One region of the Gordonia metallireducens genome, then DNA from elsewhere that is predicted to be linked to it. Evidence: predicted binding sites of a transcription regulator. Region 1 holds the regulator's gene; each other region holds the start of a gene.
What was found. The regulator LexA, encoded in region 1, represses DNA repair genes until DNA is damaged. The targets are predictions, from matches to a motif close to CGAACANNTGTTCG.
Positions count from the first base shown of each region.

Region 2: the regulator LexA is predicted to act here: its motif matches at 2,460-2,473, upstream of LQD00_RS15485 (error-prone DNA polymerase).
Region 3: the regulator LexA is predicted to act here: its motif matches at 2,440-2,453, upstream of LQD00_RS00365 (HNH endonuclease signature motif containing protein).

Region 1 is NZ_JAJQJP010000057.1:196,795-207,574, reverse strand. It holds gene hflX (GTPase HflX) at 49-1,506, shown strand; gene LQD00_RS22305 (HPr family phosphocarrier protein) at 1,542-1,802, opposite strand; gene LQD00_RS22300 (PTS fructose transporter subunit IIABC) at 1,877-3,934, opposite strand; gene pfkB (1-phosphofructokinase) at 4,004-4,963, opposite strand; gene LQD00_RS22290 (DeoR/GlpR family DNA-binding transcription regulator) at 4,960-5,730, opposite strand; gene LQD00_RS22285 (putative PEP-binding protein) at 5,881-7,554, shown strand; gene lexA (transcriptional repressor LexA) at 7,559-8,266, opposite strand; gene LQD00_RS22275 (LysM peptidoglycan-binding domain-containing protein) at 8,507-9,043, shown strand; gene nrdR (transcriptional regulator NrdR) at 9,143-9,631, shown strand; gene hrpA (ATP-dependent RNA helicase HrpA) at 9,605-10,780, opposite strand, start outside.
Region 2 is NZ_JAJQJP010000037.1:23,702-34,481, reverse strand. It holds gene LQD00_RS15485 (error-prone DNA polymerase) at 1-2,446, opposite strand, end outside; gene LQD00_RS15480 (SDR family oxidoreductase) at 2,620-4,560, shown strand; gene LQD00_RS15475 (alanine racemase) at 4,557-5,642, shown strand; gene LQD00_RS15470 (DNA polymerase Y family protein) at 5,648-7,297, opposite strand; gene LQD00_RS15465 (hypothetical protein) at 7,297-8,064, opposite strand; gene LQD00_RS15460 (Rv2578c family radical SAM protein) at 8,495-9,526, opposite strand; gene LQD00_RS15455 (serine/threonine-protein kinase) at 9,605-10,780, shown strand, end outside.
Region 3 is NZ_JAJQJP010000002.1:43,593-54,372, reverse strand. It holds gene LQD00_RS00380 (MFS transporter) at 1-868, opposite strand, end outside; gene LQD00_RS00375 (MarR family winged helix-turn-helix transcriptional regulator) at 865-1,317, opposite strand; gene LQD00_RS00370 (manganese-dependent inorganic pyrophosphatase) at 1,402-2,325, shown strand; gene LQD00_RS00365 (HNH endonuclease signature motif containing protein) at 2,480-4,057, shown strand; gene LQD00_RS00360 (crotonase/enoyl-CoA hydratase family protein) at 4,216-4,998, opposite strand; gene metH (methionine synthase) at 5,023-8,613, opposite strand; gene LQD00_RS00350 (PAC2 family protein) at 8,665-9,543, shown strand; gene LQD00_RS00345 (alpha/beta fold hydrolase) at 9,540-10,652, shown strand; gene LQD00_RS00340 (hypothetical protein) at 10,654-10,780, opposite strand, start outside.

The DNA of each region.
Region 1 (10,780 bases):
GATAATCACGTGCTCAGCACGGCCGTGGCGTGAGACCATGGATCCCGTATGACCGAATCATCAGCACAGATCCTGTCCGACGCGGACCTCGACGATCGCCCCGGTGACCTCCACCGTGACGACGATCCGACCGTCGGCGAACTCCAACTCTCCGAGCGTGCGTCACTGCAGCGCGTCGCCGGACTCTCTACCGAACTCACCGACGTCACCGAGGTCGAGTACCGGCAGCTCCGCCTCGAGAAGGTGGTTCTCGTCGGTGTCTGGACCGAGGGCAGCGCCGCGTCGGCCGAGGCCAACATGGCCGAGCTCGCCGCGCTCGCGGAGACCGCTGGTTCGCAGGTCCTCGACGCGCTGATCCAGCGCCGTTCCAAACCGGACTCGGCCACCTACATCGGTAGCGGCAAGGCCGAGGAACTCCGCGAGATCGTCCTGGCGACCGGGGCCGACACCGTCATCTGCGACGGTGAGCTCACGCCCGCCCAGCTGACCGCGCTGGAGAAGGTCGTCAAGGTCAAGGTGATCGACCGGACCGCCCTGATCCTCGACATCTTCGCCCAGCACGCCACGTCCCGTGAGGGCAAGGCGCAGGTCTCGCTGGCGCAGATGGAGTACATGCTCCCGCGTCTGCGCGGCTGGGGTGAGTCGATGTCCCGGCAGGCCGGTGGCCGCGCGGGCAGCAACGGCGGTGTGGGTCTGCGTGGTCCCGGTGAGACCAAGATCGAGACCGACCGCCGGCGCATCCGTGAGCGGATGGCCAAGCTGCGCCGCGAGATCCGCGACATGAAGAAGGCACGCACCACCAAGCGTGCCGCCCGCAACCGTTCGGCGATCCCGTCGATCACCGTCGCCGGCTACACCAACGCCGGCAAGTCGAGTCTGGTCAACGCCATGACCGGCGCGGGTGTCCTGGTGCAGGACGCGTTGTTCGCGACCCTCGACCCGACGACACGACGGGCCACGCTCGACGACGGGCGGGCCGTGGTCTTCACCGACACCGTCGGTTTCGTGCGCCACCTGCCCACGCAGCTCGTCGAGGCGTTCCGGTCGACGCTGGAAGAGGTCGTCGACGCCGATCTGCTCCTGCACGTGGTCGACGGATCGGATCCGTTCCCGATGGAACAGATCTCGGCGGTGCGCCAGGTCATCAGCGAGATCGTCGCCGAGGAGAAGGCGGAGGCACCGCCGGAACTGCTGGTGATCAACAAGATCGACGCGATCGACGGCAACCGGCTCACCGAGCTGCGCGGCGCGGTCGGTGCCGACGCGGTGTTCGTCTCGGCGCGCACCGGCGAGGGACTGCCCGAGCTGTTCGACCGTGTCCGAGAGTTCGTCGGCCGCGAGGATGTCGAGCTCACCCTCGAGGTCCCGTTCTCCCGCGGCGACATCGTCTCCCGGATCCACAGCGAGGGTGAGGTCCTCACCTCCGAGCACACCGAGTCGGGTACGACGATGAAGGTCCGCGTCCCGGCCGCTTTCGCGGGCGAGATCGCGGACCTCACGGTCTAGCTGTCAGTCGGCGTCCGGAGCAGCCGGCTTCTGAATCAGTCGGCGTCGAGGTCGGTCTCGACGAGGGTGACGATCTTGTCGAGGGCCGCCTGGTCGTCGGCGGTGACCACGACCCTGGTGCCCTTCTCGGCGCCGAGCGTCATGATCATCAGTGCAGAACCGGCGTCGACCGTGTCGCCGCCCTCGAGTCCGAGGGTCACGGTGCTGCCGGTGTCGGCGACGGCCTCGGCGATTATCGTGGCCGGGCGGGCGTGCAGGCCGACGGCCGATCCGACGGTGGCGGTGGTGCTGGGCATGGTGCCTCCTGTGTTGCTGATTGCTTGTCTGATGTTTGTTCGTCGGTGTGTGGGTGTTCGGCGGGGGCCGGACTTCAGGCTGCCACGGCCTCGAGATCGGCCGCGGCGATCTCGCGGGTCCTGCCGAACTGCTTCGCCGCGATCACCACGACCGCGCTCAGGACGGTGCCGGCGAGCAGGGCGACGAGGAACAGCACCCAGTTGTTCATGGCGAAGAAGACGAAGATGCCGCCGTGCGGGGCGCGGAGCTCGACACCGAATGTCATGATCAGCGCGCCGGACAGGGCGCCGCCGGCCATCATCGACGGGATGACGCGGAACGGGTCGGCCGCCGCGAACGGGATGGCGCCCTCGGAGATGAACGACGCACCGAGAAGCCATGCGGCCTTGCCGTTCTCGCGTTCGGGTTCGGTGAACAGGCCGGGCCGCAGCACCGTCGCGAGCGCCAGCGCGAGCGGCGGGACCATGCCGGCGCACATGACCGCGGCCATGATCTGGAACTGTGCGGGACCTGCGGTTGCGGCGTCGGCGATGCCGGCGGTGGCGAACAGGTAGGCGGTCTTGTTGACCGGGCCGCCGAGGTCGAAGCACATCATCAGGCCGAGCACGATGCCCAGGACGACGGCCGATCCGCCGGACATGCTCTCGAGTCCGGAGTTCATCTGCTCGGTCAGCCAGGCGAGCGGCTTGCCGAGGACCAGGTAGAGCAGGCCGCCGACGATCAGGCTGCCGAACAACGGGATGACCACCACCGGCATCAGTCCGCGGGCCCACTGCGGAACCGGGAGTCGCGAGATCCACAGGCACGCCGCGCCGGCGATCAGGCCGCCGATGAGCGCGCCGATGAAGCTGGCTCCGACGGCGAGCGACACGATGCCCGCGACGAAACCGGGTGCGATGCCGGGACGGTCGGCGATGGCGAAGGCGATGTACCCGGCGAGGACGGGGACGGCGAGTCCCATCACCCCCGACCCGATCGCGAAACTCACCGCACCGAGGTACTGGAGGAGACCCCCGGAGGGGAGATCCCAGAGGCTGTTGTTGAGGGCGATGAAGGCGGCGTCGTCGAGGGAACCACCGGCGTCCAGGGTGCTGTTGGCGATCTCGTAGCCCGCCAGCAGGAAGCCCAGGGCGATGAGCAGACCGCCTGCGGCGACGAACGGGATCATGTAGCTGACGCCGGTCATGAGTGCCTGGCGGGTGCGCGCGGCCAGTCCGACACCCGACGAGGACCCGGCCGCGGCGGTGTCGGTGCCACCGTCGTCGGTCACCCGCGCCGCATCCGGATTCTGTCCGGCGGCAACGGCTTCGGCGATCATCGTGTCGGGCTCGTTGATGGCGCGTTTGACGCCCGAGGCGATCACCGGCTTGCCGTGGAAGCGGCCCTTGCCCTTGACCCCGATGTCGGTCGCGAAGATGACGGCGTCGGCGGACGCGATCACCTCGGGATCGAACGGGGTGGTGGCCGAGGAGCCCTGGGTCTCCACCGCGAAGTCGACGCCGGCGCGTTCGGCGGCGTACTTCAGTGCGTCCGCGGCCATGTAGGTGTGCGCGATCCCGGTGGGGCAGGCGGTGATCGCGAGGATGCGCGGCCGGTTCTCGGTGGGCTTCTCTGCGGGCGTCGCGGCGTCGGCCGTGGTCTCGGCAGTCGCCGGGGGAGTGGCCTTCTTCTTGGCGTCGGGGTCGACGGCGTCGGTGACCAGTTCGATGACGCGGTCGTCGGTCTCGGCCTCGCGGAGGGCTGCGACGAAGTCGGGGCGGACGAGCGAGCGCGCCAGTGAACTCAGCAGTTTCATGTGCGCGGCCGCACCGCCCTCGGGGGCGGCGATGAGGAAGACGAGATCGGCCGGGCCGTCGGGTGCGCCGAAGTCGACCTTGCGGGACAGGCGAGCCATGGCGAGGCTCGCCGACGTCACCGACGCGGTGCGTGCGTGCGGGATCGCGATGCCACCGGGAAGTCCGGTGGCGGACTTGGCCTCCCGTTCGAGTGCGGCGCGGGCCAGGTCGGCGGGATCGGTGGTCCGTCCGGCAGCGGCCAGAGCATCGGCGAGGGTGGTGATGACGGCGGCGGGGTCGGCGCCGGCGTCGACGTCGAGACTCACCGTCTGCGCGGTGATGATCTGCTCGGTCATGAGATGTCCTTCGGCAATGGAGGGTTGGTGTGGTGCGGGTTCTGCTGGGGGCGTGGGATCGGGGTCATCTCATCGGCCGGCCCCGGAGAGTTCCGTGACCGTGACCCCGGACAGGTCGAGGTGGGCGGGGGTGGGGGCGGCGGTGCCGGCCAGCGCGGCGGCTGCCGAACCGTAGGCAACAGCGGACCGCAGGCATTCCGGAGCGGAAGCACCGCGTGTCCGGGCGATGAGGAAGCCGGCCAGGGACGAGTCACCCGCACCGACCGTGCTGCGCGGGACGATCGGTGGTGGGGTCGCACACCAGGTGCCCGCGGCGGTGGCGAGGACGGCACCCCGTGCTCCCAGCGTTGCCAGGACGCTGCCGCCGATCTGCTCGACGAGGTCCTGTGACGCGGTCACGACCGGCCGGAGATCGTTGCGGGACAGGGAATCACGGAGCTCGGCGGCATCGGCGCCGGTGAGCTCGGCCAATTCGTCCTCGTTGGGTTTGATCAGGTCGACGCGTCCGGCTGCGGCGGCGCGCAACGGTGCTCCCGAGGTGTCCACGGCCACCCGGCATCCGGCGGTGACCAACGCGTCGGCCACTGTCCGGTACCAGTCCTCCGGCACGCCGGGCGGAAGCGATCCGCACAGCGTGACCCAGTCCGCACCGTTCGCGTGGGTCCGTATCAGAGCGGACAGCGACTCGAGCTGAGCTGCCGTCAGGGTCACGCCCGGCGCGTTGATCTTGGTGGTGGTGCCGTCGGATTCGGCGATGGTGACGTTGGAACGGACCTCGCCGTCGACGGGGACGGCGTCGTAGGGGAGCCCGAGGTCGTCGAGCGCGGCGAGCAGGGGGTCGCCGGCGCGAGCGGGCAGCAGGGCCCGGGTCAGGAGTCCGGCGGCGGCGACGGTGCGGGCGACGTTGACGCCCTTGCCGCCCGGTTCGGCGCGGACGATGCCGGCCCGCTGGACCTCGCCGCGTCGCAGCGGGGTGGCGAGTTCGAGGGTCCGGTCGACGCTCGGATTGGCGGTGACGGTGAGGATCACGCGATCACGACCTCGACGCCGCGGGCCGACAATGCGGCGGAGAACTCCGGATCGATGCCGGAATCGGTGATGAGGACATCGATGTCGTCGATGCCGGCGAAACCGGACAGCTCCTCGCGCTCCATCTTCGAACTGTCGGCGAGGACGACGACGCGTCGGGCCGCGGCGACCATCGCCGACTTCACGGCCGCCTCGTCGGGGTCGGGGGTGGACAGTCCGTGCGCCTCGCTCAGCCCGTTGGTGCCGATGAACGCGGTCGTCACGCGGAGGCGTCCCAGGGCGGCGACCGTCTCGGCGCCGACCGTCGCCTGGGTGAGCCCGCGGACGCGACCGCCGAGGGCGTGGAGACCGTCGGCGTGGTGGCCCGCGAGCAGCCCGGCGATCGGGAGGCTGTTGGTGACCACCGTGAGGTCGCGGTCGCGCGGCATGGCCTCGGCGGCCCGGAAGGTGGTGGTACCGGCGTCGAAGAGGACCGACCCGCCGTCGGGCGGGAGGAAGCGGAGAGCGGCACGGCCGATCGCGGCCTTCTCCTCGGTCTGCTCCGTCTCACGCTCGTCGATGCCGAGTTCACCGATCACTCGCAGGACCTCGGGGCGGACGGCGCCGCCATGGACGCGCTGCAGGTGCCCGGCGCGTTCGAGGACCGCGAGGTCGCGGCGGACCGTCTCACTCGTCACGTCGAACTTCGCGGCGAGCTCGGCGACCGAGGCGCGTCCTGCGACGCGCACTTCCTCGGCGATGGCCTGCTGTCTCTCCTCGGCGTACACACCGGCTCCGTTCTGATCGTTCCCGTGGCTCGTGTCCGAAGGCCCTGATTGACTTCGTCAATGTGGGAACATGTTGCTTTGCGTGTTGTAGTAACTGTGTTTACGCCTGTTTGTGTTGACAAGTCAAGAAGAATTTGTAACCGTGGTCACATGACGCAGAATCTGACGGGGACGCCGGTCGTCGGTGGTGTGGCTCTCGGGCCCGCGCTCTGGCCGGGACGCCGACCCGACCACTCCGCGGAGGCGCTGAGCGCGGGCGTCGAGATCGCCGAGGACCAGCGCGCCGCGGAGGCCGAACGGTTCACCGCCGCCGCGGCTGCGGTCGCCGCGCGTCTGCGTGAGCGTGCATCCCAGAACACCGGTGTCGCCGCCGAGGTCCTCACCGCCACCGCCGGACTCGCGGAGGATCGCGGGTGGATCGGTGCCGCCTCGGGACTCATCGCCAAGGGGGCCTCGGCCCCGTCGGCAGCGGTCGCCGCCACCGAACAGTTCGCCGCCGTGTTCACCAAGCTCGGTGGACTCATGGCCGAGCGCGTCACCGATCTCAACGACGTCCGCGACCGCATCCTCGCCGAGCTGTTGGGCCTGCCCGAGCCCGGAGTGCCCACGCCGGATGTGCCGTCGGTCCTGCTCGCCGACGACCTGGCGCCCGCCGACACCGCGGGGCTCGATCCCGCCACCACCATCGCGCTCGTCACCCGCCTCGGCGGGCCCACCAGCCACACCGCGATCATCGCCCGGCAGCTCGGCATCCCGTGCATCGTCGCGGTCCCCGGCCTGGACGAGATCGATTCGGGCACGGTGATACTCGTGGACGGGACAACCGGTGAGGTCGTCGTGGAACCCGATGACGCCGCAGCGCGCGCCCGCGTCGACGAGCACACCCGTCAGGCGGCTCTGGTCGCGGGCTGGTCGGGTCCGGGACGCACCGCCGACGGTGTCGAGGTGGCGATCCTGGCCAACGTCGCCGACGGGTCGTCGGCCCGCGCGGCCACCGACCATGCGGTGGAGGGTGTCGGACTGTTCCGCACCGAACTGGCCTTCCTCGAACGCGCCGACGAACCGACGGTGGAGGAGCAGGCGGACATCTACCGCGAGGTCCTCGACGCATTCGGCGGCCGCAAGGTCGTCATCCGCACCCTCGACGCCGGCTCGGACAAGCCGCTGCGCTTCGTGAACCAGCCCGAGGAGGCCAATCCGGCTCTCGGTGTTCGCGGCGACCGGATCGCCCTGGCGCACCCCGAGATCCGCGCCCACCAACTCGACGCCATCGCGCGCGCCGCCGAGGGCTCCGAGACGAGCCCCTGGGTCATGGCGCCGATGATCGCCTCACCGGCCGAGGCGGCGGCCTTCGCCGCGCAGGTGCGCGAACGGGGACTGACCGCCGGGGTCATGATCGAGGTCCCCGCCGCCGCGATCCTCGCGCCGGCGATCCTGTCCGAGGTCGATTTCGTCTCGATCGGCACCAATGACCTCACGCAGTACACGATGGCCGCCGACCGGATGTCGGCCGACCTCGCATCCCTGACCGATCCGTGGCAGCCGGCCGTCCTGCACCTCATCGCGACGGTCGCGCGGGCCGGACGGGATCAGGGGAAACCGGTGGGCGTGTGCGGCGAGGCGGCGGCGGACCCGATCCTCGCCTGTGTGCTCGTCGGACTCGGGGTGACCTCGTTGTCGAGTGCTCCGGTGGCGGCCGCTGCGGTCGGTGCCCGGCTCGCCGGCGTCACGCGAGCAACCTGCGAAAACGCAGCGGCAGCCGCGCTCGCCACCACCGATCCGGCTGCGGCTCGCGCGGCTGCCGCCGCGGTCCTCGAGAGCTGAGGGGTCAGATTCGCCGCATCACGGTGACGACCTTGCCGAGGATGACGGCCTCGTCGCCCGGGATCGGGTCGAACAGCTCGTTGTGCGGCATCAGCCAGACGTGACCCTTCTGGCGTTTGAAGGTCTTGACCGTGGCCTCGCCGTCGATCATCGCGGCGACGATGTCACCGTTGTCGGCCACGTTCTGCTGGCGGACGACCACCCAGTCGCCGTCGCAGATCGCAGCGTCGATCATCGACTCGCCGACGACCTTCAGCAGGAACAGCGAACCCTCGCCGACGAGCTCGCGGGGGAGCGGGAACACGTCCTCGACGGCTTCTTCTGCGAGTATCGGACCACCTGCGGCGATCCGGCCGAGCACCGGCACGAAGGTGGGCTCGGGCAGCGCGCCACCGGTCGGTGACGTGGGCGTCGGCGGCTCGCTCGGCGCGATGTTGACCGCCCGCGGACGATTGGCGTCGCGTTTGAGCAGGCCCTTGCGTTCGAGTGTCCGCAGCTGATGGGCGACGGAGGAGGTCGAGGTGAGACCCACCTCGTCACCGATCTCACGGATGCTCGGCGGGTAACCGCGTTCGCGCACGGATTTGCGGATCACCTCGAGTACTCCGCGCTGCCGCGGCGTCAGCGAGGCCTCGGCCGCCGCTATGTCTGCCGGGGTGACGGGCTCGTCGGCGCCCCGCGCTCCGGTGCGCTTACCGCCGTCATCGCTCATGATCGGGCTTCCTCTCGATTTCCGAACGTGCTGGTAGATCGCTTGTCTGCCGACGACCCTAGCCCAGAATGCCGACCGCATCAAACATTTGTTCGACGTGTCGCGAGACAATTGTCGGAGTGCCGTGCTACAAATTCGAACATCAGTTCATCGAACAGGTGATCGACACTCGAACAGTTCGAACGCCGACGACGCAGTCGGACGCACGGACAGAGTTCGACCGGAAACACGGAGGGCACCATGCGCACCGCCACTCTCATCGACCCCGTCCGCTCCACCGATCCGGTCCGCGGTGACATCCTGGAACGTCCGCGCCCGATGCGCCGCGGCGACGGCCGCCGTCCCGCCGACGGCCGCCCGGTGCCCGAGTCGGTGGTTCGGGTCCGTCGGGTCGCCTCCACCCAGTGCGCCTCGCCGGTCGGCCTGCGCGGTCGTGGACCCGTCGTCCCGGCCCAGCATCCCGCGCAGCCCGCCCCCTCGGCGGTCATCCGCCGGCGCCGGCGCACGGCGACGGCAATCCTGGCCGGCGTCGGACTCGCCCTGGCGGTGTGGGTCATCGCGGTCGTCGGGCAGAACTACGCCGCAACGGTCACGCCTTCCTCGGTCGGCACCGAGGTCGTCCACGTGCGCTCGGGCGACTCGCTGAGCACCATCGCATCACGCGTCGCCCCGGAGATGCCCCGCGAGGCGGTCGTCGACGAGATCATCCAGCTGAACGACCTCCCGTCCAGCGGCCTTCGCGTCGGCCAGCCCCTCCTCGCCCCCCGGTATCACTGAGCGCGGGCGGTATCCTCGATGTCACAGGGACCGGCCGACTACCGGCCTGGCATGCGGCCCGGCTGCATCAGAGTGTCCCGTGACCTGCGTGAGGATACGATGCGCTGCCCCTTCTGCAAGAACGACGACACCAAGGTCATCGACTCGCGTGTCGCTGATGAGGGGCAGGCCATCCGGCGTCGCCGCTCCTGCGTGGAGTGTGGGCGACGCTTCTCGACCGTGGAGAGCGCAGTGCTCGCGGTGGTCAAACGCAACGGGGTCACCGAACCGTTCAGTCGCGAGAAGGTGATGCGGGGCGTCCGGCGCGCATGCCAGGGACGCCACGTCGCCGAGGACGCGCTGGCACAGCTCGCCCAGCAGGTCGAGGACACGGTACGTGCCAGCGGATCGGCCGAGATCCCCAGCAACGAGGTCGGACTCGCGATTCTCAAGCCGCTGCGCGACCTCGACGAGGTTGCCTACCTGCGCTTCGCGTCGGTGTATCGCTCGTTCGACTCCGTCGAGGACTTCCAGCGCGAGATCGACGACCTGCGTTCGGCGTCGTCCGATTCCGGAAAGGCCTCAGCCGAGTCGGTCAAGAGTTCGTAGGACCCGCTTCTCCGACACCGGGTACGCGGTACCGAGTCGCTCGGCGAACAATCCCACCCGCAGCTCCTCGACGAGCCACTGCGCCTCGTCGTTGACGACCGCCTTCCGGTGCTCGGGCACCTGCGTCAGTCGCTGGGCCCACCGCTCGGTCACCCGGTCGACGACGGCCACTCCGGCCTGGTCCCGGGCCGCGGAGGCCGGCAGTGCCGTCAACCGGGCTTCGGCCGCCGCGAGATAGCGCGGCACGTTCTCCAGATGTCGTCGCGCGGTGGCGGCGATGAAGCCGTCGAAGACGAGATTGTCGAGCTGTTCGGCGACGTCGTCGGCTGCGAGTGAACCGGCATGACGGTCGATCGCGGCGCGTACCGGCGCCACCCACCCGAGGGATTCGACAGCGAGAGAGAAATACTCCGGCGCCGATTCGGAGATCCGCGGCCGCAGTTTCTCCGTGAGCGCGCGGAACGCCTCGGGTGAGCGCACCGCGGACAGCGTGCCGGCGTCGAGGCCCGCGACGACATCGCGGATGGCGCGGCGTGTGCAGTCGGCCAGCAGCGCATCGAGATCCGGGTAGGGACTCTGACTCAACGCGAGTCGGCCCGCCGCCCCGAGTGAACCGGCGACCCGTCGGTGCAGCGGCGGGATCGCGAGGTCGAGCAGTGCGACGATCCCTCTCTCCGCCAACCGATCACGGGTCTGCTCCGAGGCTGCGTCGATCACGACCACCCCGCGGGTTCGCCCGGCATCGTCGGTGATCGCGTCGATTGTCGGGTAGCGGGTGAGGCGCTGTCCGGCGATGTCGACGGTCCGCTGGGCGGCGAGCGTGCCGATGCCCTCGTCGGTCCAGGTGCGGTACAGGGTGCGCTTCACCGTCTTCGTCGCGGCGGGGGTGCCCGCACGCTGGAGTTCGGCGATGGAATCGGCACGCGCGGTGATCTTTCCGGCGTCGTCGACCACCGCGAAGTGCATCCTGAGGTGGGCCGGAACCCGGTCGACGTCGAAATCGGCTGCGGTGACCGTCATCTGCGTGATCGTGGTGAGCTCGCGTGCGAGCCCGACCGTGAGCGGTTCGCTCCGGGGTGTGAGGCGCGCCAGGGCCAGCTCGGCGAAACGCTGTGCCGGGGACATCGACTTGCGCAGCTGCTTGGGCAG
Region 2 (10,780 bases), on a different contig from region 1:
ACGCGGCCGGGTGATGCAGCTTGAACCACGACGAGTAGAAGACCAGCGAGGCGAAACTCTGCGAATGGCTCTCCGGGAAGCCGAAGTTGGCGAAGGCGGCCATCTTCTCGAAGATACGGTCGGCGGCGTCCCCGGTGATGCCGTGGAGCTCTTCCATCCCGGCATAGAAGCGTTTGCGCAGGCGTTCCATCTTCTCCGGCGACCGTTTGGAGCCCATCGCCCGACGCAGCTGGTCGGCCTCGGAGGCGTCGAAGCCCGCGACGTCGACGGCCAGCTGCATCAACTGTTCCTGGAACAGCGGCACCCCCAGCGTCCGCTCGAGGGCCTTGTGCATCGACGGGTGTTCGACGGTGACCGGCTCGTCTCCGTTGCGTCGCTTGATGAAGGGATGCACCGAACCACCCTGGATGGGACCGGGACGGATCAGCGCCACCTCGACGACCAGGTCGTAGAAACAACGCGGTTTCAGCCGCGGCAGGGTCGCCATCTGGGCGCGGGACTCCACCTGGAACACGCCGACCGAGTCGGCGCGGCACAGCATCTCGTAGACCGCCGGTTCGGCGAGGTCGAGGGTGGCGAGATCGACCTCGATGCCCTTGTGCTCGGCGACCAGATCGATCGCGTAGTGCAGCGCCGAGAGCATCCCGAGACCGAGCATGTCGAACTTGACCAGCCCGATGGCCGCGCAGTCGTCCTTGTCCCACTGCAGCACGCTGCGGTTCTCCATCCGTGCCCACTCCGTGGGGCAGACGTCGGCGATGGGCCGGTCACAGATCACCATGCCCCCGGAGTGGATGCCCAGATGCCGTGGCATGCCCAGGATCTCACCGGCCAGATCGGTCACGTCGGAAGGCGCGGTGTCCGGGGACTTGGCCCAGGCGTCCTGCTGCCCGGGTGCATACCCCAGCGCCCGCGCCATGTCCCGGATCGCCGAGCGGCCGCGATAGGTGATGACGTTGGCCACCTGGGCGCTGCGATCCCGGCCATACCGGCGGTAGACGTACTGGATGGCCTCCTCACGACGGTCGGACTCGATGTCGATGTCGATGTCGGGTGGCCCGTCGCGCTCTGGGGCGAGGAACCGCTCGAACAGCAGCTTGTTGGCGACCGGGTCGACGTTGGTGATCCCCAACGCGTAACAGACCGCCGAGTTGGCGGCACTCCCCCGGCCCTGACACAGGATGTCGTTGGCCTTGCAGAAGTCGACGATGTCGGCGACGACGAGGAAATAGCCGGGGAACGTGAGGGTTTCGATGATGGCGAGTTCGTGTTCGATCTGCCGGTAGGCCTGCGGATGTTCGACGGGTGTGCCGTATCGACGCCGGGCGCGGGTCATGGTGAGTTCGCGCAGCCAGCTGGCCTCGGTGTAACCCTCCGGCACGTCGAACGGCGGCAACTCCGGTGCGATCAGACCGAGCTCGAAGGCGCAGTCGGCGGCGATGCCGACCGCGTTGTCGATCGCGTCGAGGTGCGCGGGCATCAGCCGGGCCATCTCGTCACCGCTGCGCAGGTGTGCGCCGGCGACACCCGGCATCCATCCGGCGATGGTCTCGATGTCGGTGCGTGCCCGTACCGCCGCCATCGCCATCGCCAGCCGGCGGCGTCGGGGTGCGGCGAAGTGCGCACCCGTGGTCGCAACCGTCGGCACTCCGACGCGGGCGGCGAGACCGGCGAGCACACCATTGCGTTCGTCGTCGTCGGGCATGCCCTGGGCGGTGAGTTCGAGGACGACGTTGCCGTGGCCGTAGGTCTCGATCATCTCCCGCAGCGCGATCTCCGCGGCCGGGACGCCGCCGCGGTCCAGCGCACGCCGGACCGCGCCCTTCCGGCAACCGGTGAGGACCAGCCAGTGCCCGTCGCCCGCACCGGCCAGGGCGTCGCGGTCGTAGCGCAGCAACCCCTTCTCACCCGCCACCATGTGCGCCTCGGCGATGGTCCGCGACAACCGCCGGTAACCCTCTCCGTCGCGGGCGAGGACCAGCAGATGCTCTCCCGGCGGATCGTTGAGACCGGTCCGGGCGATGTCGGGTTCCAGCGACAGCTCGGCACCGAAGACCGTCGGCATCGCGAACTCGCGGGCGGCCTCCGCGAACCGGACGATGCCGTAGAAGCCGTCGTGATCGGTGACGGCCAGCGCCTGGAGTCCGAGGCGTTCGGCCTCCTCTACCAGTTCCTCCGGCATCGACGCGCCGTCGAGGAAGCTGTACGAGCTGTGGGCGTGGAGCTCGGCATAGGCCACCGACGACGAGCCACGCGCGATGTCCTCCGCCTGGTAGGCGCCGCGTTTGCGCGACCAGGCCGGGCTGTCGCCGCCGTCGCCCGGGAACATCGCGTGGTCGCTGTCGTCGGGACCGAAGGCGGTGCCCGGACGCCCGCCGTCGGGCGCGCGACCGGAGAGCACCCGCTCCATCTCCGACCATGTCGGTGGTCCCTGATCCCAGCCCACCCGAACAGTCTATCGAACATATTTTCGAATGAACATCTCGATTCCACACCCGGAAGTCATTGCGCTCAGGCCAGGTAAGTGCAACTCTGAGTACCAGACAGATTCCATCTCCCATCCGGGGGGACGAGGACATCAAGCGGGCCTCACGCCCGCTCACATGATGGGATCCCTACATGACCAGCTACTTCATCACCGGAGGCAGCGGATTCATCGGCCGACGCGTCATCGATCGACTTCTGACCGTCGACCCTGGCGCGACCATCCACGCCCTGGTGCGCGAATCCTCCCGATCGGCGTTCGACGCCCTGCTCGACGAGCTCGGTGCCACCGGCCGGGTGACCCCGGTCGTCGGGGACCTGACCAGCCCGGGCCTCGGCCTCGACGCGCATGACCTGCCGGAATTCGACCACGTGGTCCACCTCGCCGCGATCTACGACATGGCCGCCGACGCCGAGTCACAGCGCGCGGCCAACGTCATCGGCACCTCTCGCGTCGCCGACTTCGCCATCGCCCACGACGCCCTGTTCCACCACGTGTCCTCGGTCGCCGTCGCCGGCGATCACCGCGGCCGGTTCACCGAAACCGATTTCGAGGTCGGCCAGGGCTTTCCGACGGCGTACCACCGGACCAAGTTCGAGGCGGAGCGGGTCGTCCGCGAACGCGAGGGCCTGCGGTGGCGGGTCTACCGGCCCTCGATCGTGGTCGGCGACTCGCGAACCGGCGAGATGGACAAGATCGACGGTCCCTACTACTTCTTCGGCCACCTCGCCGCGCTCGGCCACCTGCCGTCGAGGCTGCGGTTGCCGATGCCCGACCTCGGCAAACTCAACATGGTGCCCGTCGACTTCGTCGCCGCCGCGATGGTCGCACTCATCGCCGTGGACCCCGAACGCAGCGGGCTGGTGTTCCACCTCGGCGACCGGCGTTCGCTGACCACCACCGAGATGTACAACGCCCTCGCCCCGGCGTTCGGCGCGCCTCGCGGTTTCGACGTCATCCCGCACTCGGTGGTCGAGCCCGCGCTGGCACTGTCGGCCATGGGACCCGCTCGCATCGGCCGCAATCTCCTTGCCGCCCAACAGGGTATCCCGTCGGCGGTGCTCGACGCGGTGTCGCTGCCGGTGGACTTCTCCTCCGACGCCACCCTCGCCGTCCTCCACGAGCACGGGATCAGCGTTCCGGACTTCACCGAGTACGCACCGGGCCTGTGGCAGTACTGGTCTACCCACCTCGACCGGTCCCGCAACCGGCGCCGCGATCCCCGGGGTCCGCTGGTGGGCAAGAACATCCTGATCACCGGCGGGTCGAGCGGTATCGGCAAGGCCACCGCCCGGATGTGCGTCGCCCGCGGCGCCAATGTGATGATCGTGGCCCGGTCGGCCGAGGAACTCGATTCCGCCGCAGACGAATTGAACTCGACGACCAGCAAGAAGGGCATCCCGCCGGGCCGGGCGGTGGCGTACCAGTGCGACATCACCGACGAGGAGTCGGTCAACGCGCTGGTCAAGTCGGTGCTCGCCGAGCACGGTCACGTGGACGTGCTGGTCAACAACGCCGGCCGGTCCATCCGGCGCGCCACGGTGAACTCGGTGCAGCGCTCGCACGACTACCACCGGGTCATGGCGGTCAACTACTTCGGCGCGGTCAACCTCATCCTCGGGCTCCTGCCGCACATGGTGGCCCGGAGGTCGGGGCATGTGGTCAACGTGACCTCGATCGCGGTGCAGTCCCGCGGGCCGCGCTTCGGTGCGTACGCGGCGTCGAAGGCGGCGCTGGAGGCGTTCAGCGACGTCACCGGCACCGAGACCGTCTCCGACCACGTCACGTTCTCCAATGTGCGTCTGCCGCTGGTGAAGACGCGGATGATCTCGCCCACCGAGGCCTACGACAACCAGCCCGGCACCTGGGATGTGGACAAGGCCGCCGCTCGCGTGTTGCACGCGATCGTCGACCGGCCCAAGCGGGTCAGCTCGGTCGTCGGGACGATCGCCGAGATCGGGCACCGCTTCACCCCCGGCCTGACCACCCGCATCCTGCATCAGGAGTATCTGCTGTTCGGTGAGTCGGCGGCAGCGATGGGGCGTGCCCGCCGTTCGGGTGGGCGCGACGCGTGATCGACACCCCGTACCTCGAGGTCGACGTCGACCGCCTGGACCGCAACCTCGCCACCCTCGCCGGAGCAGCCCGGAGCTTCGGGGTCGACGTCCGACCGCACGCCAAGACCCACAAGTGCGCCGAGATCGCCCGCCTGCAGATCGAGCACGGCGCGGTCGGACTGACCGTGGCGACCATCGGCGAGGCCGAGGCCTTCGCCGACGCCGCGGAGATCACCGGGTGCACCGACATCTTCATCGCGTATCCGTTGTGGCCGACCGCCGGTCAGGCAACACGGCTGCGCGCCCTCGCCGAACGGGTCACCCTGCGACTGGGGATCGATTCCCTCGCCGGCGCACGGCATCTCGCCTCGGCGGTGGGTTCGGCGCCGATACAGGTGCTCGTCGAGGTCGACTCCGGTCAGCACCGCACCGGCGTCACCCCCGAACTGGCCGGTTCGGTCGGCGCCGCGGGCGTCGCAGAAGGACTCGACGTGATCGGCGTGTTCACCTTCCCGGGCCACTCCTATGGCCTCGGGGACACCCGACGCGACGCCGCCGCCCAGGAGCTGGCCGCACTGGCGACGGCGGCCGACGGCTTGCGCGCCAACGGAATCGAACCGCGCGTACGCAGCGGCGGCTCGACCCCGACGGTCGGCCTGCTCGACGCCGGGCAGGCGAACGTCCTGACCGAGATCCGGCCCGGCGTGTACCCGTTCAACGACGCGCAGCAGGTGGAGATCGGCTCGTGCGGTTTCGGCGACGTCTCGTTGACCGCGGTCGCGACGGTGGTACGCCGTGACAACCACCGGATCGTCCTCGACGCGGGCAGCAAGATCCTCGGAGCCGACCGCGCCCCCTGGGCCACCGGGTACGGCCGGCTCCTCGATCATCATGACGCCCGCATCGTGATGCTGTCGGAACATCATGCGGTGGTGGAGTTCCCGGCCGGGGCGTCCGACGAGCGCATCCCCGGTATCGGGAGTTTCGTGCGCGTGGTGCCGAATCACGTGTGCAACGCGGTCAACCTCGTCGACGAACTGGTGGCGATCGACGGCTCGGACACACGCTGGCCGGTGATCGCGCGGGGACGCAACAGCTGAGGCCTTCACTCGTAGACCCCTTCGACGATCCACTCACCGCCGCGATAGCAGAGCAGCAGCGCGCGTGAGTCGTCGAGCAGGACCTGTGCCCGGGCGGTCAGCTTCGTGGCCCCAGCCGCGGATGCCCGTTCCATGCCGACCGGCCACGGGCCGGCCCACCAGCACAGTCCCCAGCTCGCCTTTCGACCCTTCCCGCGACCCGACGACCCCGACAACCGGACGGTCACCGGTTCGGCGGTGAACGCTCCCCGCTCGGTCACCCGCACCGGCTGACCGAGTGCGTCGAGCACGCTGATCGCCGTCTCCACCAGCACGGTGGGCGTGGGTTGCGGCAGGTGGCCCGGCCACGGCGCGGAGGGGTCGCGGCGCGGTGTCCGCTCGTCACCGAGGGACACCATCGTGATCCGTTCGGCCGGGCCGCGCCCGCCGCTGAGCACCGGGATGCGCACGGCATCGCCTCCCAGCAGACCTTGGATGCGGACCAGGGAGCGTCGGGCGCGTTCTTCGACGTCGGGGTCGACCGCCGAGCCACCGGTGAGGGTGTCCGAGAGCTGGTAGTGCAGGGCACCGGCCTCGACGACCTCCACCGGCTCCAGCCGCAGACGCACGATCGGCGAGTCGGGGCGGGTGTCCTTGACCTGGCCTCTCGCCCGTCCGTTACCCCGCCGGCCACCGGTCAGCCAGCCCTCCAGCTGCCATCGGATGCGGTCCGCGGTGGTCTCCGGGGTCAGCGGCTGCGCACAGTTCCACGTCCGCGAATGCTGCTGTCCGCGTTCGGTGGTCGCCTCGATGGTGAGTCGGGTGCAGGCCACGGCGGCATCGCGCAGGCGCCGGTGGAGCTTCTCGGCGAGGGTGCGGCCGATGAACGCCGCGGCGTCGATGCGGTCGACGGGCGGATCGCAGGTGTGGTCGACGTCCAGCTCGGCCGGCAGGTGTCGGCCCGACGGCACTCGACCCGGCAACGCGTTGGCCAGACGGTGCGCGAGCACCGCGTCCCGGGCGAAACGGGTCGCCACGTCGGCGATGTCCATCTCGGCGAATGCGCCGATGGTGCCGATCCCCAGGCGCCGCAACAGGTCCACCAGCTCGGCACGCGACGGATCGCTCATGCTCGGTTCGAGGGCGAGGTCGGCGATGGGCCGGTCGGCGAGATAGGCCCGGTCTCCGCCCGGCTCGACCTGATGGCCGCGCCGCGCGGCGAGGACCGCGGTGAAGATCTCGTCGGCGATGCCGACCTGCGACTCGATGCCGCAGGCCGACACGATGTCGACGAGTTCTTCGGCAAGTGCCTCCATGCCGCCGAAGTAGCGCGCCGCCCGATCTCCGGGGATCACCAGCAGACCGGGCCGGAGCACCTCGAGGGTCGGGAGCACCTCGGCCACCGCGGCCACCACCGGATCGAACAGCCGACCGTCGCGGACCTCGTCGGCCGCGACGACGGTCATCTCCGGGCAGAGTGCCTGCGCCTGACGTTTGCGCATGCCGCGTCGGACGCCGACGGCCCGGGCGGTGGACGAACAGGCCACCACCCGATTCGCCGACAACACCGCCACCGGATGCAACGGCGGCAGATCGGCCTCGGCGGCCGCCGCCATCGCCGGCCAGTCCGGGCACCAGAGCGCAAGGGTCCGCCTGGCGGGTTCCTGCCGTGTCATCAGTTCGCGACCGCGAGGACCGGACGAGTGCTCGTCGTCGAGACCATCTCCACCGATCGATCGGACCCCTGGCCTCGTGCCAGGAGATCGACCTCGGTGCTCTGCGTCTGACGGCCGCGTCCCGATGCCGTGACCTGCAGTCTCATCCCGCCGATGCGGCCATAACCGCTGCGCGCGGAGTCGAGGTCGGTGGCGCCGGACAGCAACGGACTGTGCCGGTAGGTGAGCACCCGCGCCTCGATGTTCAGCTGCGCACCCGGCCAGGTGCCCCCGGCGACCAGCAGGACCGACGACTGCTTACGGACGCGTCCCATCACCACGCGTGCCCGCGACGGGGGCACCGCATCCGCCGTACCCGGCCCCACACGGCCGAGCACCACCAGGTCCATGCCGTCGAGCAGGACGGCGGCCACCTCCACCGGATCGATGCCGGGGTCGGGGATGGTGGCGATGCGCGAGAGGTCCGCGCCCATCTCCACCGCCGACAGCAGGCTCAGCCGGGGCATCCCGACGATCCCGACCTGGCCGCCCGCACGGGTGACCGACGCGATCATCGCGACCAGCAACGAATTGGCGCCATCGAACCGGGCGACCGTACCGCGCGGAATCCCGTTGTGCGGCAATATCTCCGACAACGGCTCCGGAATCGGCAGCACGCCGGCGGCCGGATCGCGGGTCTCCACCACAGGCCGGTCGGGGCGTCCCGACATCGCCGCCATGCGTCGGCGGAGTCCGGCCAATTCATCCGTACGGGACGACACATCCATGACACTCTCCAGTCGCGTGGTGGTACTCGAGCGAGCCGGGAAGGTGCTGCGCCATCTGGTCCTCGAACCGCCGTGGGAATGATCCGAGAGGGTGATCTCGTCCGCCGATCATTCGAACATTGTTTCGATAAGCAGAGAGTAGAACCACCCACCGGCAAGCGTCAACCGAGGACCGTCAGCACCCGGATCGCGCTCGTAACACGTTGCACTGGTGCATCTTTCGCCACAGACCCCGAGGTGCGAGCACCAACCCCGCTGCCTGAGGTGAGAGGAGCGCAAGCGACGAGCCACGAAGGCCTGGTGACGTCATCTCACCAGGCCTTCGTGGCTCGCTTCGCTCGCACCTCAGGCAGCGGGGGCAGCTCGCTTCGCTCGCACCTCAGGCAGCGGGGGCAGCTCGCTTCGCTCTCGCACCTCAGGCAGCAGAGGGTCAGAACAGAGTGAGCGCGTGCTGCAGCTCCGGTGCGGCGACCGATCCGGGCGATCCCGCGTCCGAGCCGGACTGTCGCAGCCCACCGGAGCCCGCCAGCCCGTGCTGCTGCACCAGGGGCTGCATCCGCTCACGCAGCCATGAGGAGTACTCCGGCGTCACGTAGGCACCGCGCCCGTAGAGTCCGCGGTATCTGCGGATCAGTGCGGGATGTTCCTCGGCCAGCCACTCCAGGAACCACGGCTTGGTCGAGGATCGCAGGTGCATGGGGAACGCGGTCACGCCCGACGCCCCCGCGTCGGCGAGAGCCCCGAGCAGCTCGTCGAGATGGGATTTCGCATCCGTGAGATACGGGATGACCGGTGCGACCATCACGTGCGGCGCGAGGCCGGCGTCGGCGAGGTCGCGGATCAGCGACAGTCTGGCTTGCGGCGACGGGGTGCCGGGTTCGATCTTCTTCTGCAGATCCGGGTCGATGATGGCCAGCGAGATGCCGATGCTCACCGGGACCTGGCCCGCCGCCTGCCGCAGCAGAGGCAGATCGCGCCGGATCAGCGTCCCCTTGGTGAGGATCGAGAACGGTGTCCGGGACTCTGCGAGCGCAGAGATCACGCCCGGCATGAGCTTGTACCGGCCTTCCGCGCGCTGATACGGGTCGGTGTTGGTGCCCAGTGCGACGGTCTCCCGCGTCCACGAGCGACGCTTGAGCTCCTTGCGCAGCACCGCGGCCACGTTCAGCTTCACGACCACCTGGGAGTCGAAGTCCTTGCCTGCGTCGAGGTCGAGGTATTCGTGCGTCGGCCGGGCGAAACAATAGCGGCACGCGTGAGTGCACCCGCGAAAAGTGTTGACGGTGAACTGGAACGGGAGATGAGACGCTTCCGGGACACGATTGAGAGCACTCTTCGCGAGCACCTCGTGAAAGGTGACACCCTCGAAGTCGGGAGTCCGCACCGACCGCACCAGGCCGGAGCGGCTCAGCCCGGGGAGCGCCCCGTCGTCGACCTCGACCGCCTGCTCGGACCATCGCATGGAGCGAGTCGAACACATGTGCGATCACACTGTCAAGCGCAGTGCCCGCCGACGAGCCCTCGCGGCTATCATCGCCGTATGCCACCGTCCGTCGGAACCCATCATGCCCCAGGTCCCCAGTACCTGGTGGCCGGCCGATACCGCCTGAAGTCGCGGATCGGTGGCGGCGGCATGGGCACGGTGTGGCTGGCCCGCGATCAGCTCCTCGATCGCGACGTGGCCGTCAAGCAGGTCGTCTCCACCGAGGGCCTCACCGAGGATTCCGCGGACAACGTCCGCAAGCGGGCGATGCGCGAGGGTCGCATCGCGGCGAAGCTGTCCCATCGCAATGCCATCGCGATGCACGACGTAGCCCTCGACCGCGGCGAGCCGTGGCTGGTGATGGAGTACCTGCCGTCGCGCAGCGTCGCCCAGATCCTGCATGCAGTAACGACACTCGAGCCGAGGGAGGCGGCCCAGATCGGCGCGCAGGTGGCCGATGCGATGGTCGAGGCCCACGCGGCCGGTATCGTCCACCGCGACATCAAGCCGGGCAACATCCTGATCGCCGAGGGCGGCCGCAACGCGGGGCTCGTCAAGATCACCGACTTCGGCATCTCGCGGGCCAAGGACGACGTCAGCCTCACCCAGACCGGCGTGATCACCGGCACCCCAGCCTATTTCGCCCCCGAGGTGGCTCGTGGCGCGGAGCCGATGGAGGCCTCCGACGTCTACTCGCTGGGCGCCACGATCTACACGATGGTCGAGGGCCAGCCGCCGTTCGGCGTCGACGACAACTCGATCGCCCTGCTGCACAAGGTCGCTCGCGCGCGGATCAACCCGATGACCAAGGCCGGCGACCTCGAACCGGTCCTGCTGCGCCTGCTGGAACCGAGCCCGACGAAGCGGCCGACCATGGCCGAGGCACGTGACGCCCTCACCGCGTTCGCGGCGGGTTCGCGCGGCACCAAGGACCAGGTGCTCACCGGACTCATCACCCGCCCCGGCGCCGGTACGCCGGTGTGGGCGCAGCGCAACAACCGCTCGTCGACCACGGGACCTCACCGCCCGGTCGCGGGCGCGACGCTGCCGCCCTACGCCCAGACCCTGGCCGGCGACCGCGCCTCACGCGACATCCCGCACACCCGGCAGGAGCACCACTCCCCGACCCTGATGTCGACGCCGCCGCCGTATGCGATGACGTCCCAGTCGTCGTCGCCCCACCGTCAGCCGATGAACCCCGGGTTCGGGGAACCGACCCGGAACTCGGCGACC
Region 3 (10,780 bases), on a different contig from region 1:
AGGCGATGACGGCACACGCCACCGAGCTCGAGAACGGCGCGCTCCGGAAGAAGCGCGGGTCGAGAAGGGGCTCCTCGCGGCGACTCTCGTAGGTGATCATCGCGATGAGCGCGCACGCCGAGACGGCGAAACACGCCAGCACTCCCGGCGACGTCCAACCCTGCGGACGCCCCTCGATGATCGCGAAGGTGAGGGTCGCGAGGAGGGTCAGGATCAGCACCTGCCCGACCGGATCGGCGCGACGTGCGTGCTCGGCTCTCGACTCCGGGACGAAACGCATCGTCAGCCCGAGGGCGAACAGGCAGACCGGGACGTTGAGCCAGAAGATCGCCTCCCACCCGATGCCGGAGACGAGCGCCCCGCCGACCACCGGTCCGAACGCGAGGCTCATGCCGAACGCCGTGCCCCACAAGCCGATCGCCTGGGCGCGTTCACGTGGGTCCACGAAGACGTTGGTGACGATCGACAGCGCGACCGGGTTGAGCATCGCCCCGCCGACGGCCTGCAGCATGCGTGCGCCGATCAGCGCCTCCGGTGTGGGCGCGAGCGAACACAGCACCGACGCGACACCGAAAGTCAGCAAGCCGACCTGGAAGATCCGCTTGCGGCCGAAGCGATCTCCGAGCGAGCCGCCGAAGATCAGCAGGCTCGCGATCACCAGCGCATACGAGTCGAGGACCCACTGCAGTTGCGCCGGCGTCGCGCCGAGGTCCGAACTGATGGACGGCAGAGCGACGTTCACCGCAGAGACGTCGAGACCGACGATGAACAGGCTCAGGCAGCAGGTGGCGAGGATCACGAGGCGGTCCCGCCGGGTCAGAGTGCCGTCGGCCGACCGTGCGCGCAGCGCCGCGCGTGCGGCGTTCACGACTCGGCCGCCGTGCGGAGAAGGTCGAGCAGTTCGGCGAGCTGCCCGAGCTGTACCTCGTCGAGGGCGGCGAACATCTCCGGTGCGGTGGCGGGGTTCGTGGTCACCTCGTCCACCACCCGGCGTCCCGCGTCGGTGATGGTCACGCGTTTACATCGCCCGTCATCGGCGTCGGCCTCCCTGGTCACGAGTCCACGGTCGACGAGGTCGTTGACGATGCCGCTCATCGCCGAGGCGTCCACGCCCATGCGCTCCGCGAGGTCGCGTTGCGTCATCGGTCGTACCGCCACTCGACGGAGCGCGCGGAACCGGCTGAAGGGGATGTCGATGACCTCGCTGATGCGGGTGCGGGATTCCCTGGCCTGGTCGCGCACGAGGCTGTTCATGGTGAACCACACCTCGGTGGCGGTTTGCGAGCGCGGGCCCGTGCCGGCATCGGTTGTAGACATACAACGATTGTAGATTTACAACTGTTCTCTCGGGCAGTCGCCGTAGGCTGGGTTTCAGCATCGTCGAGCGAAAGCTGAGTCGCCATGTCGAAGGTCCTCGTCATCGGACACCGCAACCCCGACACGGACGCGATCGGTTCCGCGATCGGACTCGCTCGTCTCGAACAGGCCCTCGGCGTCGACGCCGAGGCCGTCGCACTCGGCAAGCCCGGTCGCGAGACGACCTTCGCCCTCGACCACTTCGGGCTGACAGCGCCGCGCGTCATCGAGCATGCGAGTCCCCACGACGTGATGCTCGTGGACCACAACGAACGCCAGCAGAGTGTCGCCGACATCGCCGACGTGACTATCCGCAAGGTGATCGACCACCACCGCATCGCGAACTTCGAGACCGCCGCGCCGCTGTACATGCGAGTCGAGCCGGTGGGCTGCACGTGTTCGATCCTGACGCGCATGTATGCCGAGAGCGAGGTCGAGATCCCCGCCGACACCGCCGGGATCATGTTGTCGGCGATCATCTCCGACACCCTCCTGCTGAACTCACCCACGACCACCGACTCCGACCGCATCGCCGCGGAGGAACTCGCGACCATCGCGGGCGTCGACCTCGAGGACTACGGGAACCAATTACTGCGTGCCGGAACGGAACTCGGTGACCAGCCGGCGTCTTCGATCATCGGCCTCGACGCCAAGACCTTCACGATGGGCTCGGTGAGCGTGCGCGTCGCGCAGCTGACCACCGTCGACGCCGACGCCGTCCTCGCCCGCCGCGACGAGTTATTCGAGGCCATGGCCACGGAGAAGGAGACCGCCGGCCACGACCTGTTCCTCCTGCTGATCACCGATGTGATCGCCTGCGACTCCGACCTTCTGGTGGTCGGCGAACCCGTGGACGCCGTCGAACGCGCACTCGGGGTCACGGTTGCCGACGGGCACGCCTTCGGCAAGGGCATCGTGTCGCGGAAGAAGCAGATCGTGCCGCAGTTGACGGAGCAGCTAGCTGGTTGAGTCCGTCCGAGCGCCAGCCCGGACGGATAGCCGCGATACCATGCCACACCGACAATTTCGGGGATCGATTGGGTTTCGATAGTCGTTGCACAGCAACGGAATTGCGAGTACTATCGAACATATATTCGACCAATGTCTCCGGGGGGTGGCAGTCTTGACCGAGATCTCGCAGTCCGGCGCCCCGGTTTCGCGCGCTTATGAACTCGTGCAGGAATTGCACCGGATCACCGCCGAACTGCAGACCGCCGATCTGACGCAGTGCTCCGATTCCGAACTCGTCGACGTCGCTGCCGAAACCGAACGTGCCATCGCGCGACTGAGTTTCGCCGGTGACCGCCAGATCGTCGAAGCCACCGAACGAGACCTCCCCCACAAGACCGGCCACCGCAGCGTCATCCAGTTCATGACTCACCGTTTGCGCGTCGCCGAACCGATCCGACGCCGCAACCAGATGTCCGCCACCGCAACCTTTCCCAGCCACACCGGCGAGCAGCTGCCGCCGCAGCATCCCGCCCTGGCCGAGGCGTTCGCCGGTGGCCGTGTCGGGCCTGCGCACGTGCGAGCGGTCGTCGAGGTGCTCGAGCAGATCCCGCACGCCGTCGACCACGACATCAAAGTCGCCGCCGAACGACAGATGGCCGAGATCGCCGTCGACCACACCCCAGCCGACATCGCTGCCCTCGGTGCGCGGCTACTGGCTCACCTCGATCCTGACGGCGCACTCGCCGACGACACCGACCGCACACGTCGCCGCAACCTGTCGGTCCACCGCCAGCGTGTCGACGGCACCGCCAAGATGATCGCCAACCTGACCCCCGAACTGCTCGCCCGGGTCACGATGCTGCTCGCCGTGTGGGCCAAACCGGGCATGAACAACCCCGACGACCCCGATTCCCCACACGGGTCGATCGAAGACGCCGACCCCGAGGTTGTGGCTGCTGCGGCCGAACGCGATGATCGCACCCCGGCCCAGCTCAACCACGACGCGTTCAATGCACTGCTCAAAGCCGTCTTCGACGACGGACTCCTGGGTAAGAGTCACCGCGGGTTACCGACCCAGCTGATCATCAAAGCCGACCTCACCGACCTCAGACGCGAAGCCGGGTTTGCCACCACCGCGACCGGCACGCTGATCCCCATCCCCGAGCTCATCAACATGGTCGCCGACGCCCAGCCTTGGTTGGCGGTGTTCAAAGGCGCCACCGCGGTCCCGCTGTACTTCGGCCGCGGCAAACGCCTGGCCACCCGTGAACAGCGACTCGTGTCCTTCGCCCGACCCGACGGCGAAAGCTGCTCCACCCCCGGCTGCGACCTCGCCGCCGCACACGTCGAGATGCATCACGCCCAACTCGATTGGGCAGCAGGTGGCCTCACCGACATCACCGACCTCGCCCCGGCGTGCCCGAAACACAACCGCATGGTCAGTAACCAACCCGGCGGCTACACCACCCGCATGGTGCGCGAAGGACCCGACGAAGGCCGCTGCGCCTGGCGGCTCAACGCCGAACCCGGCGCACCCCCGAATCCTGAACGCATCAACCGGCGCCCCGACATACCCCGCCGATTCGCCGAACACCTCCAACAAGTGCGCACCGAAATCCACGGACCCGACACCGAGTCCGGCAATGAAACACGCCTCCACCTGCGTGAGGTCATCGACCTCCGCAACGCCTCCGACGCCGAAGCCACCCTCGCCTCACTACTCCTCGCCGCGGCATACCCGCGTGCGTGACGAGTCCCGAGGGATAGTCACCAGCCCTTCGTGGCTCGTCGACTTCGATACGCTCCTTCGTCGCCACTCAGCCCAACGGCCACGCTCCTCGCACCTCAGGGAGCGAGGACTGCACTCCCGCGTTGGTACTCGGCCAAGCGGCTTGCGCTCCTCGCACATCAGGGAGCGGAGGCGACGCCCTGACCGTGGCGGCCAGCGCCACCGGCGAAACGGGTGGCTCCCGCGACGGTGTCGGAGGCCAACGACTCCATCCCGTGGCGCAGTTCGTTGCTCATCGCGGCGTCGAGGTCCTGGCCGTGTTGCTCGAGAACAGACATCCGGTCCTGGCGCAGGCAGGTTTGCGGGAACTGCGCGATCTGAGTCGCGAGTTCGACGGCGGCGTCGAGCGCGGTCCCCGACGGCACAACGCGATTCGCGAGTCCGATCTGCAACGCCTCGTCGGCCGCGACCGCACGACCGGTGAGGATCAGGTCCATCGCGCGACTCTCCCCGATCAAACGCGGAAGCCGCACCGTCCCACCGTCGATCAGCGGGACGCCCCACCGCCGGCAGAAGACGCCGAACACGGCATCCTCCTCGACGACGCGCATGTCCGCCCAGAGGGCGAGTTCGAGTCCGCCGGCAACGGCGTGACCGGAGATCGCCGCGATCACCGGCTTGGACAGTCGCATCCGGCTCGGGCCCATCGGGCCGTCACCGTCGGCCTCCACCCGATTCGGGGTGCCGTCGGCGATGGCCTTGAGATCGGCTCCGGCGCAGAACGTCCCACCCTTGCCGTAGAGCACCGCCACCGACGCCGACTCGTCGGCCTCGAACCGACGGAACGCATCGGCCAGGGCGTCGGCGGTCGCGCGGTCGACGGCGTTGCGGCGGTCGGGACGATCGATCCCGATGATCCGGACCGGTCCCTGCGACCGTTCGATCACTCCCGACACGCCCATCGCCCCCGATCAGTCGTCGAACACCTACGTGTTGAAGTACTTGGCTTCCGGATGGTGCAGCACGAACGCATCGGTGGACTGCTCCGGATGGAGCTGCAGCTCCTCCGACAGCTGGACACCGATCCGCTCCGGCTCGAGCAGCTCGATCATCTTCGCGCGGTCCTCGAGATCCGGGCAGGCGCCGTAACCGAAGGAGAAACGCGCACCACGGTATTCGAGGTCGAAGAATCCCTGGGCATGCTCGGGATCCTCGCTGTCCATCGACCGGTCGCCGAACTTCAGCTCGCTGCGCACACGCTGATGCCAGTACTCGGCGAGTGCCTCGGTCAGCTGCACACCGATGCCGTGCACCTCGAGGTAGTCGCGGTAGGCGTCCTCGGCGAACAGCTTGTTCGCGAAGTCGGCGATCGGCTGTCCCATCGTGACGAGCTGGAACGGCATGACGTCGACCCGGCCGGCGGCCTTCGCTGCCTCACGCGACTGGATGAAGTCGGCGATGCACAGGAACCTCGAGCGCTGCTGGCGCGGGAACGAGAAGCTGAACCGCACCGGCGCATCGGGATCCGGCTCGGTGAGCACGTGGACGGTGTCACCCTCGCTGACCGCCGGATAGTAGCCGTAGACCACCGCGGCGTGCTGCAGGATGTTCTCGGTCGCGAGCCGATCGATCCAGTAGCGCAGCCGCGGCCGGCCCTCGGACTCCACGAGCTCCTCGTACGACGGGCCGTCGCCGCCACGGGCGCCACGCAGGCCCCACTGGCCGAGGAACAGCGCACGCTCGTCGAGCAGCTGCAGGTAATCGGCGATCGGCACACCCTTGACGATGCGCGAACCCCAGAACGGTGGGGTCGGGATCTCGTTGTCGGCGGCCACATCCGAACGCGCCGGCACCTCGACGGGCTCCTCGGCGGCCTTGCGCTTCGCGGCGATGCGCTTGGACCGCTCGTGGCGTGCCTTGCGCTCGGCCGTCTTGGCCGCCTCGGCCTTGGCCTCGTCGCTGTCCGGGTCGGGTCCGCCGCCGCGCTTGCGGGCCATGATGTCGTCCATCAGTCGCAGTCCCTCGAAAGCGTCACGCGCATAGTGCACGTGGCCCTCGTAGACCTCCGACAGGTCGTTCTCGACGTACGAACGCGTCAGCGCCGCACCGCCGAGCAGGACCGGGTACTCCTCGGCGAGACCACGCGTGTTGATCTCCTCGAGGTTCTCCTTCATGACGACGGTCGACTTCACGAGCAGACCGGACATGCCGATGACGTCGGCCTTCTTGTCGGCGGCGACGTCGAGGATGGTCGTGATCGGCTGCTTGATGCCGATGTTGACGACCTCGTATCCGTTGTTGGACAGGATGATGTCGACGAGGTTCTTGCCGATGTCGTGCACGTCGCCCTTGACGGTCGCCAGCACGATACGGCCCTTACCGTCCTCGCCGGTCGCCTCCATGTGCGGTTCGAGGTGCGCCACAGCGGCCTTCATGACCTCGGCGGACTGCAGCACGAACGGCAGCTGCATCTGGCCCGAACCGAAGAGCTCGCCGACGGTCTTCATGCCCGACAGCAGGGTGTCGTTGATGATCGACAGCGGCGGGACCTGCGTCATCGCCTCGTCGAGATCGTCGGTCAGACCGTTGCGCTCACCGTCGACGATGCGTCGTTCCAACCGTTCGAACAGTGGCAGCTTGGCCAGTTCCTGGGCGCGCGACTCGCGAGCCGAGGCGGCCGAGACACCCTCGAACAGCTGCATCAACTTCTGCAGCGGGTCGTAACCCTCACTCCGGCGGTCGTAGACCAGGTCCAGCGCGACCTGCCGATGCTCCTCCGGGATGCGCGCCATCGGCAGGATCTTCGACGCGTGCACGATCGCGGTGTCGAGACCGGCCTGTACGCACTCGTGCAGGAACACCGAGTTCAGCACCTGCCGGGCGGCCGGGTTCAGGCCGAACGAGATGTTCGAGATGCCGAGCGTGAAGTGCACATCGGGATGCGACTCGTGCAGCCGGCGGATGGCCTCGATCGTCTCGATGCCGTCGCGGCGGACCTCCTCCTGACCCGTCGAGATCGGGAAGGTCAGGGTGTCGAGGATGATGTCCTCTTCGGCGAGACCCCAGTTGCCGGTGATGTCGTCGATCAGACGCTCGGCGACCCGGACCTTCCAGTCCGCAGTACGCGCCTGCCCCTCCTCGTCGATGGTCAGGGCGACAACGGCCGCACCGTGTTCGACGACGAGACGCATGATCTTGTTGAACCGCGAGTCCGGCCCGTCGCCGTCCTCGTAGTTCACCGAGTTGACCGCGCACCGACCGCCGAGCGCCTCGAGACCCGCGCGGATGACCTCCGGCTCGGTCGAGTCGAGCATGATCGGCAGCGTCGACGACGTCGCGAAGCGGCTCGCGAGCGCAGTCATGTCTGCGGCGCCGTCACGACCGACGTAGTCGACGTTCAGGTCGAGCATGTGCGCACCGTCGCGGGTCTGGTCCTTGGCGATGTCGAGGCACCTCTGGTAGTCCTCGGCGATCATCGCCTCACGGAATGCCTTGGAGCCGTTGGTGTTCGTGCGCTCACCGATGACCAGGAAGCTCGCATCCTGATCGAAGGGCACCGCGGTGTAGAGCGACGACGTCTCCGGCTCGTGCTGGGGCGCGCGCGTCGCGGGGGTGACCTGCGCGACGGCCTCGGCGACCTGGCGGATGTGCTCCGGCGTGGTACCGCAGCAACCGCCGACGAAGGAGAGCCCGAACTCGCCGACGAACTGGGCCATCGACTCGGCCAGTTCCTCCGGCGTCAGCGGGTACTCGGCACCCTTCGCGCCGAGAACGGGCAGACCGGCGTTCGGCATGACCGACACCGGGATGCGCGCATGCTTCGACAGGTAGCGCAGGTGCTCGCTCATCTCCGCCGGGCCGGTGGCGCAGTTCAGGCCGATGAGGTCGACACCCAGCGGCTCGATGGCGGCCAGCGCAGCACCGATCTCCGAACCGAGCAGCATCGTGCCGGTCGTCTCGACCGTGACGTGGCTGATGATCGGGATGCGGCGGCCCACCTGGTCCATGGCGCGCTGTGCCGCGATGACCGCAGCCTTCACCTGCAGCAGGTCCTGCGAGGTCTCGATGAGCACCGCGTCGGCGCCGCCCTCGAGCATGCCGATGACGCATTCCTGGTAGGCGTCGCGGATCGCGGCGAACGTCGTGTGTCCGAGGCTGGGCAGCTTGGTGCCGGGACCCATCGAGCCGAGGACGTACCGGTCGGTGCCGTCGGCGGACGGACCCATCTCATCGGCCACACCGCGTGCGATCGCGGTGCCCTTGTAGGCCAGCTCACGGATGCGGTCGGCGATGTCGTAGTCGCCGAGGTTCGACAGGTTGCAGCCGAAGGTGTTGGTCTCGACGGCGTCGGCGCCGGCCTCGAAGTAGGCACGATGGATGCCCTCGAGGACGTCGGGGCGGGTGTCGTTGAGGATCTCGTTGCAGCCCTCGAGCTGGTTGAAGTCGTCGAGGGTCAGGTCCGCGGCCTGGAGCATCGTGCCCATCGCCCCGTCGCCGATCAGGACGCGTCGCGACATCGACGACATGAAGGTCGTGTCGAAGTCGCTCGGTCGATGGCCGGAGTTTTCGAAGGACATGGTTGACAGCGTAGTTCGCCCTCTCTAGGTGTTCGGTCGTAGGCTGGTTCGGTGAACGCTGAGCAGATGTCGAACCTTCCCCAGCTGCGCAGACCCATTCTGCTCGCGGCCTTCGAGGGATGGAACGACGCCGGGGACGCCGCCAGCAGCGCCGTCGAGCACCTCGCCCTCGAATGGGACGCTCGTCCGCTCGCCGACATCGACTCTGACGAATACTACGACTTCCAGGTCAACCGGCCCACTGTCAAGCAGGTCGACGGCGTCACCCGGCGTATCGAGTGGCCCACGACGTCGATCTCGTACTGCAGTCCGCGCGGCGCCGACCGCGACATCGTGCTGGTCCGCGGCATCGAACCGAACATGCGGTGGCGTGCGTTCTGCGCCGAGATCGTCGAACTGGCCCAGGAGCTCGAGGTCGAGACCACCGTCATGCTCGGCGCACTGCTCGCCGACACCCCGCACACCCGGCCGGTGCCGGTCACCGGGACGGCCTACAGCAGTGAGTCGGCAGCCCGGTACAACCTGGCGGAGAGCCGCTACGAGGGCCCCACGGGCATCACCGGCGTGCTGCAGGACCTCTTCGTGCAGGCGGGCCTGCCCGCGGTGTCCTTCTGGGCCGCGGTGCCGCACTACGTATCGACCCCGCCCAACCCGAAGGCCACCGTCGCGCTGCTGACGCGCGTCGAGGAAGTGCTCGACATCGAGGTCCCGCTCGGCACCCTGCCCGAACAGGCCGAGGAATGGGAACGAGCGGTCACCGAGATGACCGAGGACGACGAGGAGATCGCCGACTACGTCCGCGGGCTCGAGGAGCGCGGCGACGCCGAGTTGGATCCCGACGAGGTGATGGCGAAGATCGACGGCGATGCCCTCGCCGCCGAGTTCGAGCGTTATCTCAAGCGTCGCGGCCAGGGGCCGTTCGGCGGGTGAGCAGCCACCGATCGACGTTGGCGCGACGTGCCGGCGCCGGGATCGCGGCGAGTGTCGCCGCGGTGGGGGCCGGTACGGCGGCGTACGCCGCGCGCAATCTCACCTACGACACCCGCGAGGCTGCCCGGCTCGCGTCAAGCGGGATGCGCCCGCGGGCGGTCACGACCCCCGACGGTGCCGTCATCACCTACGGCGAGGGACCCCGACACGGCCCTCCCCTGCTGCTGATCCCCGGCCAGCAGGTCTCGTGGACGGATTACGCAGCCGTGCTGGGCGCACTCACCCGTGACTGGCACGTCTTCGCCGTCGATGCCTTCGGACACGGGGGTTCGGCCAAGACGCCGTCGCTGTACCCGGCCCTGCCGCAGACCGAGGCCCTCGCCTGGTTCGTCGAGGACGTCGTCGGCGCCCCCGTCGTCGTGGCGGGACATTCCTCCGGCGGCCTCCTGGCCGTGCGGCTGGCCGCCGACTTCGGAGACCGGGTGCGGGCCGTGCTCATCGAGGACGCACCGTTCTTCGGCACGGAACCCGACCGCGCACACGCGACCTACGCCTGGCTCGACACGTTCCGGAACATCCACCGCTACCTCGAGGCCGGCGCATCGGCGGATGCGGACAACTGGACCCGGTTCTGGGTCCGGCACAGTCACCTGCGGACGATGTTCGGCGACCGCGCGTGGGAGGCGCTGGTCCGGGGTCCGCTCGAGCGCCGGCTCGACCGGGATCCGCACGTGATCCCGAAGCTGTGGTGGCTGCCGCCGACCCTCAACCGTGCGATCGCACTCACGGCGTGCCTGCAGGACGGGACCGGCGACTACGACCTGCGCTACGGGGAGATGTTCTACGACGGCTCGTGGCTGGCCGGCTTCGACCAGGCCGAGACCCTCGGCCGGGTCCTCGTACCCACGACGCTGTTGCACACGACGACCCATGAGCAGGACGGCGTCCTGTTGGGCGCGATGACCTCCGACGACGCGGTCCGGGCGCACACGCTCATGCCGGACTGCCTGCTGATCGACCGCATCCCGTCGGGACACGACATCCACCGGCAGCGGCCGCCCCTGTATGTCGACGCCCTGAACGCGCTACGGGATCGGATTCGCGGCTAGCTCAGCCGATCTTCTCGATCGACACGACCGGTGTGGTGATCCGCCACGTGCGGACGTCGGGATCGTCGGCGGCCCGTACCCAGAACTGCGCGGATTCGCCGAGCCTGCAGGACTTGACCCCGAGCAGG